DNA from 2 places in the Brevibacillus sp. TJ4 genome. Region 2 is predicted to be linked to the other one. Evidence: predicted binding sites of a transcription regulator. Region 2 holds the regulator's gene; the other holds the start of a gene.

Region 1 (5,340 bases), 550 kb from region 2:
CAAAGTAACGGCAGGCGCTCCTACAGTGGCTGGCGCTACCGTAACTGGCAAAGTAGAAAAACACGGTAAAGGGCAAAAAATTATCGTGTACAAATACAAAGCCAAGAAAAACTACCGTCGCAAACAAGGTCATCGCCAACCGTTCACTAAAGTCGTGATTGAAAAAATCAACGCGTAATGTCGGGTAGTGCAGATGATCACGATCATCGTAAAGCGTAACGAGCAAACCGAGATCGAAGAAATTACCATTTCGGGACATGCCAATGCCGGAAAGCACGGCTCCGATGTCGTCTGTGCCGCGGTTTCCGCCATCAGTCTCGGCTTGATCAATTCCGTCGATCTGTTGCTCGGTACCAATCCAGATGTTCGGTTTGCCGAAAAAGAAGGCGGTTTTTTCAACTGGAAGCTCCGTCCTCTTGCTGACAGAAATGCCAGCGAGAAGCAGCAGCTTTTGGCTGAAAGCATGGTAGTCTCTTTGTTTATGGTTGCTGAAACAAACGGACGTTTTGTTTCCATTCACGATACAAAATGGCAAGGAGGTGTCTGACATGAACTTTCGTTTTCCTGTAGACCTGCAGTTCTTCGCTTCCAAAAAAGGGGTAGGTTCCACGAAGAACGGACGCGATTCCATTTCCAAGCGCCTTGGCGTAAAACGCGGAGATGGTCAATTCGTGAAAGCAGGTAATATCCTCGTTCGTCAACGCGGTACGAAGATTTACCCAGGCCTCAACGTGATGAAGGGTGGCGACGATACGCTGTTTGCGACAGCAGACGGTGTTGTCCGCTTCAAGCGTCTGGGCCGTGATCGCAAGCAAGTTGTGATCGAGCCGGTTGCTTCTCAAGCGTAACATATGTGCGAAAGAAATTACCCAGCCTTGTCGCTGGGTTTTCTTTTTATACCAGCCCCTTTTTGTGGTACAATGGGCGCATGAAGGGAAATTCTAGTGACATGGGTGGATCGAATGGGCGGTGAGTGGAAACTGATTACACACCAGACAGAAGAATTGCTGCAAGTGCTCAACAGGCAGCGACATGACTGGCTAAACCATGTTCAGATTCTACTCGGCTACCTGCACTTGAACCGTACGGAACAGTCAGAGGCGCACCTGAGGCGGATTGCCGAAATGGCCATGCAGGAAAGCATGATTGCTCGGCTCAACAACTCGCTGTTGTCCGTCTTTTTTTTGACATTTAATGCGCTGAACAAGGAAATGCTGTTAGAAGTAGAGGTTTGTGAACATGTGGACCTGTCCCGCATTGCGTTGGACGAGCAAGTCCTGTTTCAATTGATTGCGGAGATTTTGTGCACAGCTAACGAGCACGTTTCCCAGGACGGGTATGAACAAGCGAGCATGCAGGTCAGCTTGTCGGCGGGGGAAAACGGTGTTCATTTCCGCTTTGACCTGGCCGGAAAGATCTCGGCGGACGGCATGGAAAAGCTGGAGGAGATCGTGCAAAAAGGGAAATGCAGCGCGGTGGAGGTCACTGAATGGATACATACAGAGGAAGAATGGGTACTGGAACTGGTAATTCCATTCGCGGAATGAAAGAGGTGACACCATGTTTGTCGATCAGGTAAAAATTTACGTAAAGGGCGGCGACGGAGGGAACGGGGCCGTTTCTTTTCGCCGTGAGAAATACGTGCCGCTGGGCGGACCCGCCGGGGGTGACGGAGGCCGAGGCGGCGACGTCGTGTTTGTCGTCGATGAAGGGCTGCGAACGCTCGTCGATTTTCGCTACCAGCGCCATTTCAAGGCACAGCGCGGCGAGCATGGACGCAATAAGGCCCAGCACGGAGCGGGAGCAGAGGATTTGGTCGTGCGTGTGCCACCGGGTACGACCGTGATCGACGACGACACGAAGGAAGTAATCGCCGATCTGGTGGAGCATGGGCAGCGCGCAGTGATCGCCAAGGGAGGACGCGGCGGCAGAGGGAACATGCGATTTGCCAATCCGTCCAATCCTGCCCCTCACATCTCGGAAAACGGGGAGCCGGGACAGGAGCGCTACATCACGATGGAACTGAAGCTGATCGCAGATGTAGGGCTGGTCGGCTATCCCAGCGTCGGCAAGTCGACGTTGCTTTCCAGCGTGACGGCAGCCAAACCGAAAATTGCCGAGTATCACTTCACCACTCTGGCTCCCAACCTGGGCGTCGTCGATCTGGGAGAGCAGAGCTTTGTCATGGCTGATCTGCCCGGACTGATCGAGGGCGCGCATGAAGGAGTCGGACTGGGCCACCAGTTTTTGCGCCATGTCGAGCGGACGCGGCTGATCGTCCACGTGATTGACATGGCTGCCGTAGACGGGCGCGATCCATATGAGGATTACATGCAAATCAACCGGGAACTTGTACTCTACAACCTGAAGCTGGAGGAACGTCCGCAGATCGTCGTCGCCAACAAGATGGACATGCCGGAAGCACAGGAAAATTTGCGACGTTTCCGCGAGAAGCTGCCCGATGTACAGATTTACGAGATTTCTGCGGCGACCAAAAAAGGCGTGCAGGAATTGATGTATGCCATCGGTGATCTGCTCGCGACTATTCCGGAGCGGCTCGCTGTGGAAGAAGTCGCCGAGGTGGAGGAAAGAGTCGTCTTCCGCGCGGAAAAAGAACCGGACGCGTTCCAGGTTACGCGTGAGAATGAAGTATTCGTCGTCAGTGGCGAAAAAATCGAGAAGCTCGTACGCATGACCAATTTGAACAGTTACGATGCTGCCCAGCGCTTTGCCAAAATGATGCGCAGCATGGGCGTGGACGATGCATTGCGCCAGCACGGGGCGAAGGATGGCGATACGGTGCGTATCGGAAAACTTGAGTTTGATTTTGTGGAGTGACAAAAACAATGACAGAAGCTGCATCACTACAACCGTTTCTTGCCGAAAAGCAATTGCAGCGTGGCGCTTCCCTGCAGATGATGCTATCTTCGCAGGTGAAGCAATCGGTTCCGATCCTGGTGGAACATGCAAAAGCTGGTTATATCGTCGTCTCCTGTGAGGTAAAGGATAAAATAAAGCAGGAAGTTCTTGGCTCTACTGTGCGCATACGGTGGAAAATAGAAAAAAGCACAGTGATTGTGGAATGTTTAGTGATCCAGGAACAGACGATGTGGCCAGTCCGCCTGCTTGGATTGATCCCGACTTCGATCAAGCAGGAGTCTGTCTCTGCATCGCCGGTCAACGATTTGCTTGTCCCGGACACGGAGATTCGGATTCCCTACAAAGTAATGGGAGCGCGGCCGATCGAAGAAAAAGGGGAAGGCGTGTTGCTGAAGTTATCGCCTACCCGCTTGGTGATTGGCACGGAAGGGTATATCGCCAAGAAAGACTTTATCCACTTGTCCTTTGTCATTCCGTCGAACAACCAGGAAGTGGTTGGAATGGCCCAGGTCGTAGAGAAGAGCTTTGAAGGCTCGCAGGCCGTTATGGAATTGCAGTTTACGGACATTAGCGACAAGCACTACCAGCTTGTCCAGGACTATTACAATGTTTTGCTAGAAACCGTCTGAACAGGGACGGTTTTTTTTCTTTGAAATTTCACCGGGGCAAGGTATATAGTATAGAGGTAGAGTTCTTCATCGATCCTGTTTCTTTTTTTATCGGACTTTGTGAAAAAAGGCACAAATTAAGCGCATCGGTTCTCCCAGGGAGAGTCGGCTTATGCTGCTAGAGCAGGCATCGAGAAACCAAGGCCTCTATCCCACGCAAAGGAGGACGTATCCCATGTCACAACCAAACACGCAACAAGCTGCAAATGAAGCGGCAGCGACAGCAACGCAAGCACCGGTGCAGCAAGACGTGCTGGATCAACTGATGAAGCCGGAAGTGCAGCAGTCTTTGAATGTTCTCGTGGAAAACTTGCCGAAGCTGGCGGAAATGACCACCGTGCTGACCAAGGCGTACGATCTGGTGCAGACGGTCGCCAACGATCCTGTACTGATGTCCGATCTGAAAGGCGGCATGGAAGAGTTCGTCAAGCCGCTCCAGGACAAGGCAAAAGGCATCGCCCAGGCCGCGATTGAAGCGAATGAGCGCTCACAGGACGAGACGTCTACGGTAGGCTTGTTTGCCATGTTGAAAATGCTGAAAGATCCGCAGGTGCAAAAAACATTGCGCTTCACACAAGCCTTTTTAGAGGTAATGGCCGAGCGCCAGCGACTGAAGTAGATCATCGATAACGAACGAAGAGACGGACGGAGGATGGAGCGATGGCGAAGCAAATCATTATTTTGGGTGGCGGCTATGGCGGATTGCTCAGCGCATTGACCGCACGCAAGCACATGACGGTGGAAGAAGCGGAAATTACCGTGGTAAACCGTTTTCCGACGCACCAGATTATTACGGAACTGCACCGTTTGGCCGCAGGCAATCTGGATGAAAGAAATGTCGCACTGCCGCTGGAAAAGCTGCTGCGCGGCAAAGGCATTAACCTGGTCATCGACACGGTGGAGACGATCGGTCTCGATTCCAAACGCGTCACCCTGGCCAGCGGCGAACAACTGAAATACGATGCACTGGTCGTAGCGCTGGGCAGCGAGACAGCCTTTTTTGGCATCCCTGGATTGCAGGAATACAGCTTTACGTTGAAGTCGGTCCACGACGCAAACCGGATTCGCGCCCATGTGGAAGAACGGATTGCCGCTTACAGCGAAAGCCGAAACAAAGCGGACGCAACCTTTGTCATCGGCGGAGGCGGCTTGACCGGAATCGAGCTGGTGGGCGAATTTGCCGACATGCTGCCGGAACTTTGCAAAAAGTACGGCGTCGATTTTGCCGAAGTTGGTCTGTACTGCGTAGAGGCAGGTCCGTCCATTCTCGGCGGATTTGCCCCTGACCTCGTCGAGCGGGCGAAAACGAGCCTCGAAGCTCGCGGCGTCCAGTTCCTGACTGGAGTGCCCGTGACAGAGATGAAAGAGTCGACGGTGCTGCTCAAGGATGGAACGAGCATCGAAACCAAAACGATGGTCTGGACGGGCGGCGTGCAAGGAAATGCCGTCGTCGCCAACAGCGGTCTGGAAGTCAACCGCGGACGTGCGACTGTAACGGAATTCCTCCAGTCCACGTCGCATCCTGACGTCTTCCTCGCCGGCGACAGTGCCGTCGTAATGGGACCAGAAGGACGCCCGTATCCGCCGACCGCGCAATTGGCTTGGCAGATGGGAGAGACTGTCGGCTACAATCTGCACGCGTACTTCAAAGGATACAAAATGGATGCCTTCAGCCCTGTGTTCTCCGGTACGCTCGGCAGCCTGGGACGCAAAGATGCGATCGGGACCATCGGCAGCAGCCAGATCAAGCTCAAGGGCACACCGGCGACCTTGATGAAAGAAGCGAGCAATA
Region 2 (5,340 bases):
TGCGCAAACGCAAAGACAAGCTGACCGCGTCCTTTCAGCGGGCACAGGGAGGTCGTGCCGACGATCGCAGCTTTGCGGACACGCTGGAGCACGTCATCGGCGAGCAGGGCAGCATGACCGAGCACGTTCCAGGCTATCAGCGGCGGGACGCACAGGAAGCGATGATGCACGCCGTATTTTCCGCGATGCAGGACGGGACCCACTTGCTCGTCGAAGCCGGGACGGGGACAGGAAAATCGCTCGGCTACCTGCTGCCGGGCATCATCTGGGCGAAGCAAAACGGCCAGCCGCTCGTCGTCAGCACGAATACGATCCAGTTGCAGGAGCAGCTTTTCCAGAAGGAGATCGCCGTTCTGCAGCAGTCCCTGCCGTTTTCGTTTACCGCTTCGACCTTGAAGGGGAGAGGAAATTACCTCTGCCTGCGAAAATTCGAACAGGCGTTGGAAGAACGGGTAGAGGGCAGCAGTCAGGAAATACGCCTGGTCAAAGGGCAGATGCTGGTCTGGTTGACCCAGACAGAGACGGGCGATGTGGAAGAAATCAGCCTGCCAGCCTCGGGGCAGCTTTTTTGGCAGCAGGTGAAAAGCGATACCCGCTCCTGCCTCAACCGCGCCTGCCCGTGGTTTAGCCGCTGCTATTACTTCCAGGCCAAGGAGCGCGCCCGCGAGGCAGACGTGCTGATCGTCAACCACGCCTTGCTGTTGAGCGATCTGCAGGCAGACAACCGCATTTTGCCCAGCTTCGAGACAGCGGTGATCGACGAGGCACATCAACTGGAAGGGGCGGCCACGCAGCATCTCGGCAAGCAGTTTTCCACATCGCAACTGCTCTTTTTGCTGGATCGGCTCGCCTGGGAAAAAGGCAGCTTGTTGCAGCGCTACGTAGAAGAGTGGAACGCTCTCGCGCCGGAATCAGCCAGCGAACGAAACGAACTGGCTGCCGAGCTGGAGCAATTGACCCAGCCGCTGCGGGAAAAGGCGCAAACGTGGACGACGACGCTCTACCAATGGGCCGCAAAGCGTGCGGAGGAGACGGCTGAATCGGGACGGGAAGCCGTACGCTACAAACATTCGCAGTTCGTCGGAAAAGGCGAGCGCATCAGCAGAGAGGCAAAGAAAATCGTCGACTCCATGGCGGGCGTCGCTGCCGCGCTGGAACGGCTGTTTCAGACTGAATCCGAAGAAAAGCCGACGTTTTCCCTCAGGAGCGTAAAGACGGACCTCTCGGGGCTTGTGCACGACTGGCAAGCCGCGATGGAGCTGTTGCACTTTTTCTTCCTGGATCACGACGCCCGGTACGTGCATTGGATGGAGGTCGATTCGCGAGCTGCCCGCAAGCAGGTTCACGTCCATGCAGCACTGCTGGAGATTTCGGAAGCATTGGTCCAGCCGCTGTTTGAACAAAAACGCAGCCTGGTGCTGACTTCGGCTACACTGACGGTCAAAAACAGCTTTTCCTATGTGAGAAGCCGGCTTGGACTGGAACAATTGCCGGAAGGGCGCGTGCGAACGCTGGAGATTCCGTCCCCCTTTGACTACCCCAACCAGGGATTGCTGCTCATTCCTTCCGATTTTCCGGCACCAGGCAAGGAAGGGGATCAGGCGTATATCGATGCGGTTGTCCAGGGGTGCGTCGACGTTGTGCTGGCGGCCAAAGGCAGAACGATGATCCTGTTTACCTCGCATGCCATGCTGCGTCTCGTCTACCAGGGCATGAAGGAGCGTCTGGCAGAAAGCGAGCTTCCGTATACGCTTCTCGGACACGGAATCGACAGCAACAACCGCAGCAAGCTCGTCAGCCTGTTCCAAAACCTGGAACAAAGCGTGCTGCTGGGGACGAGCAGCTTTTGGGAGGGTGTGGACATCCCGGGAGAAGCGCTGAGCTGCCTGGTGATCGTGCGCCTGCCGTTTACTCCGCCGAATCATCCCGTCTACCAGGGGCGCGCCGAACAGATCAAGGAGCAGGGCAAAAACGCCTTCATGTCGATGGCGCTGCCGCAGGCGGTCATTTTGTTCAAGCAAGGAGTCGGCAGACTGATTCGCCACCATTTGGACCGCGGGGTCGTAGTCGTCCTCGATTCGCGAATCGTCGAAGCCCGCTACGGCAAAACCTTCCTGCAATCGCTGCCGCCATACCGGATGGAGGGCGGGAGTTGGCCGGAAATTCGTGAACAAATCAAGCTATTCCTGAGTAGTCCGCCTCTGTTGGATTCATAATAATGAAGCAATAGTCTAGCAGGGATTTAGGTGATAAAATACGATGGTAGGGAATAGCAGATGGGTCTGGCTGCGGCTTGTGCTTTGTACGGCGTTGCTGTGCGGCTGCTCCGTCGTCAGCCATGCGGCAGCGATCCCGGCAATCAAGGTCGAAGATCCGCTCGCCGCAAAACACGAGGACGAATTTATCGGATTGGTACTTACGTATTTTGCTTTGCCTGAAGGAGAAAGCACGCTCGTTCGTCTCCCGGGCGGCAAAAAGCTGCTGATCGATACAGGCAGCGCCAGTGACTGGCCGGTGCTGCACAAGCAGTTATTGGATCGCAAAGTAACCCGGTTGGACTACGTGGTCATAACGAACGATCAGCCGGAGTATGCCGGAGGGTATCCATCTCTTCGGGAGAAGCTGGAGATCGACACGGTCGTCATGCCGAAGCTGACAGAGACGGTCATTCGCAAGGGTGTTCCGGTGCCGTCAGCCGACAAGCAGCTTGCCCTCGTGGAAAATGACCTGCTCAAGCTGGATGAAGACGTATTTCTGCGCGTATTGCTGCCCAACGAGCCGCTGTTTCTCTCGCCGCAAAACAACTCGCTTGTGTTTCGCCTTGAGCATGGCAAGCTGCGCTTTTTGTTTACCAGCGGCATCAATGAAAAAGCCGAAGAACGGCTGCTGGAGCGCGATCCCGAACAGGTGAAGGCCGAGGTATTGAAAGTGGGCGACCAGGGGAGCAATCAAGGCTCTTCCCAGCCGTTTTTGAGCAAAGTAGACCCGCAGATCGCGATCATCTCGACCGGCAAAAAGCTGGACAGTTTGAAAGAGAGCCAGGAAGTGCTGGAGCGGCTGGGCGAATCATGGGCGGAAACCTACATCACCAGCCAGGATGGGACGATCACGATTTTGTCAAACGGGAAGGATTACCGGGTACTGAAAGAAAAGCAGTAAGGGGGAGTGACCGCGAGTGAGCAAAGAGAGAAAAATTTCCGAGGCGGTCGTTCGCCGCTTGCCGATCTACCTTCGCTACTTGACCTATTTGCAGCAAGTGGAGGTAAGCACTGTCTCTTCCCAGCAAATGGGCAAGCATCTCGATGTGAATCCGGCCCAGATCCGCAAAGATTTGGCTGCGTTTGGCGATTTCGGCAGGAAAGGCATCGGCTACGATGTCGACTATCTGGTGGAAAACATCCGCCAAATCCTCAAACTGAACAGCGAAATCCGGGTGGCGCTGGTCGGAGCGGGACATTTGGGCCACGCCATCAGCAATTACAATGTGTACATGAACGACAACATGCGCATTGCTGCCATTTTTGACAATGATCCAGGCAAACTGGGGACGAAAATCGCGGGAATCCTGATTCAGCCGCTGGAGGAACTGGAACAGACAATCAAGGCGAAGAACATCAGGCTGGCGATTATGACGGTTCCGGCAGCCGCCGCGCAGTCGGTATGCGATCTGCTGGTGGAAGCCGGCATCAAGGGGATTTTGAATTTTGCACCAACGACGATCCGCGCCCCCAAACATGTGCGTATTCACTACGCGGATGTGACCTCCAATTTGCAAAGCTTGGCCTTTTACCTTACATAGAAGAACGGAGTTGTCCTGATGAAAAAGACGATTTTGACTCATGCTACCGTCATCACGGTAAACGAACAAAACGAAGTCATCTACGATGGAGCAGTGGCATTCGCAGATGGAAAGATTACGTATGTAGGACCGACGCCTGCCGATCTCTCCGGCTACGATGAAGTCATCGACCAGAAAGGCAACTATGTACTTCCCGGACTGATCAATACACACGGCCACGCTGGCATGTCCCTCTTGCGCAGCTACGCCGACGACCTGCCGCTGCAGCAATGGCTTCAAGACAAGATGTGGCCGATGGAGGGCCAGTTCACAGGCGAGCACGTAAAATGGGGCACGCACTTGTCGCTGATCGAGATGATCCGCACCGGTACGACTACATTTGTCGATATGTACGACCATATGGACGAGGTCGCCAAAGCGGTACAGGAAAGCGGGATGCGGGCGCGTCTGTGCCGCGGAATGATCGGGCTTTGCTCCGAAGAAGAGCGCAAGGCAAAGCTGCAGGATGCCACGCAGTTTGCCAAGGATTGGCACAACCAGGCGGACGGACGCATCACGGTAATGATGGCGCCGCACGCTCCGTACACGTGCACACCTGATTTCATTACGCAAATTATCGAAATTGCAGACGAGCTTTCCTTGCCGCTGCATATTCACATGTCCGAAACCCGCTTTGAAGTCGAGCAAAATGTACAGGACTACGGTCTGCGCCCGGTCGCCCACCTGGAAAAACTCGGCATGTTTGAGCGTCCGACGCTGTTGGCGCACGCGGTGCACCTGACGGATGAGGAAATCGACGTTTTGGCAAAATACAAGGTAAAGGTTTCACATAATGTAGTCAGCAACCTGAAGCTGGCCAGCGGTGTCGCGCCTGTACCGAAGATGCTCGCCAAAGGCATCTCCGTCTCGTTGGGTACCGACAGCTCCGCGAGCAACAACAATCTGAACCTGTTCGAGGAACTGAAGCTGGCAGCGATTTTGCACAAAGGGGTCAACTACGATCCGATCGCCATTTCTGCCGATGAGGCACTGCGCATGGCGACGCGCTACGGTGCAGACGGTGTGTTCCAGGCAGATACGCTCGGATCGCTGGAGGTAGGCAAACAGGCGGACATGATCGTCCTGGACAGCTATCAAGCCCATTTCCAACCGGCGAATAACCCGGTCGGCCATGTGGTTTACGCTGCCAACGGACGCGACGTGAAGGATACGATCGTCGCCGGACGCTTCCTGATGCGCGACCGCGAGCTGCTCACGATCGACGAGGAAAAAGCGATTTTTGAAGCAAACCGCGTATTCCAGCAATTGCAACGATAAAAGGCTCCTGCCGGGTGCGACAGGAGAAAAGCTGTAGGTGTAGGTAGGGGAATTTGGAAATCACATCAAGGCCGTACTCATTTTCGCCACAGCTCAGACAGATTGTGATGGCGAAAACAAAATTCAGGTGCGTGAGACGATGTGCGCAGCGGTGATGACAACGCTGCCCAGGAAACGCGGTATTCCTGCAACAGAAACCCCACTACATCAGGAGATGTGGTTCG

What was found. Region 2 encodes Rex, which represses fermentation and respiration genes when NADH is low (regulators of the CRP and FNR family bind a similar motif). Its sites were predicted from a motif close to TTGTGAAATATTTCACAA; they were not measured.
Region 1: ACAF76_RS14655 (DUF1641 domain-containing protein) is a predicted target of Rex. The motif match lies at 3,607-3,624, and genes of this name have one in related genera.

The regions. Positions count from the first base shown of each region.
Region 1 is NZ_CP185865.1:2,972,493-2,977,832, reverse strand. It holds gene rplU (50S ribosomal protein L21) at 1-178, shown strand, start outside; gene ACAF76_RS14680 (ribosomal-processing cysteine protease Prp) at 194-547, shown strand; gene rpmA (50S ribosomal protein L27) at 549-848, shown strand; gene ACAF76_RS14670 (Spo0B C-terminal domain-containing protein) at 963-1,547, shown strand; gene obgE (GTPase ObgE) at 1,561-2,838, shown strand; gene ACAF76_RS14660 (PilZ domain-containing protein) at 2,847-3,509, shown strand; gene ACAF76_RS14655 (DUF1641 domain-containing protein) at 3,724-4,167, shown strand; gene ACAF76_RS14650 (NAD(P)/FAD-dependent oxidoreductase) at 4,209-5,340, shown strand, end outside.
Region 2 is NZ_CP185865.1:2,424,395-2,429,734, reverse strand. It holds gene dinG (ATP-dependent DNA helicase DinG) at 1-2,216, shown strand, start outside; gene ACAF76_RS11790 (ComEC/Rec2 family competence protein) at 2,260-3,159, shown strand; gene ACAF76_RS11785 (redox-sensing transcriptional repressor Rex) at 3,176-3,799, shown strand; gene ACAF76_RS11780 (amidohydrolase) at 3,818-5,116, shown strand.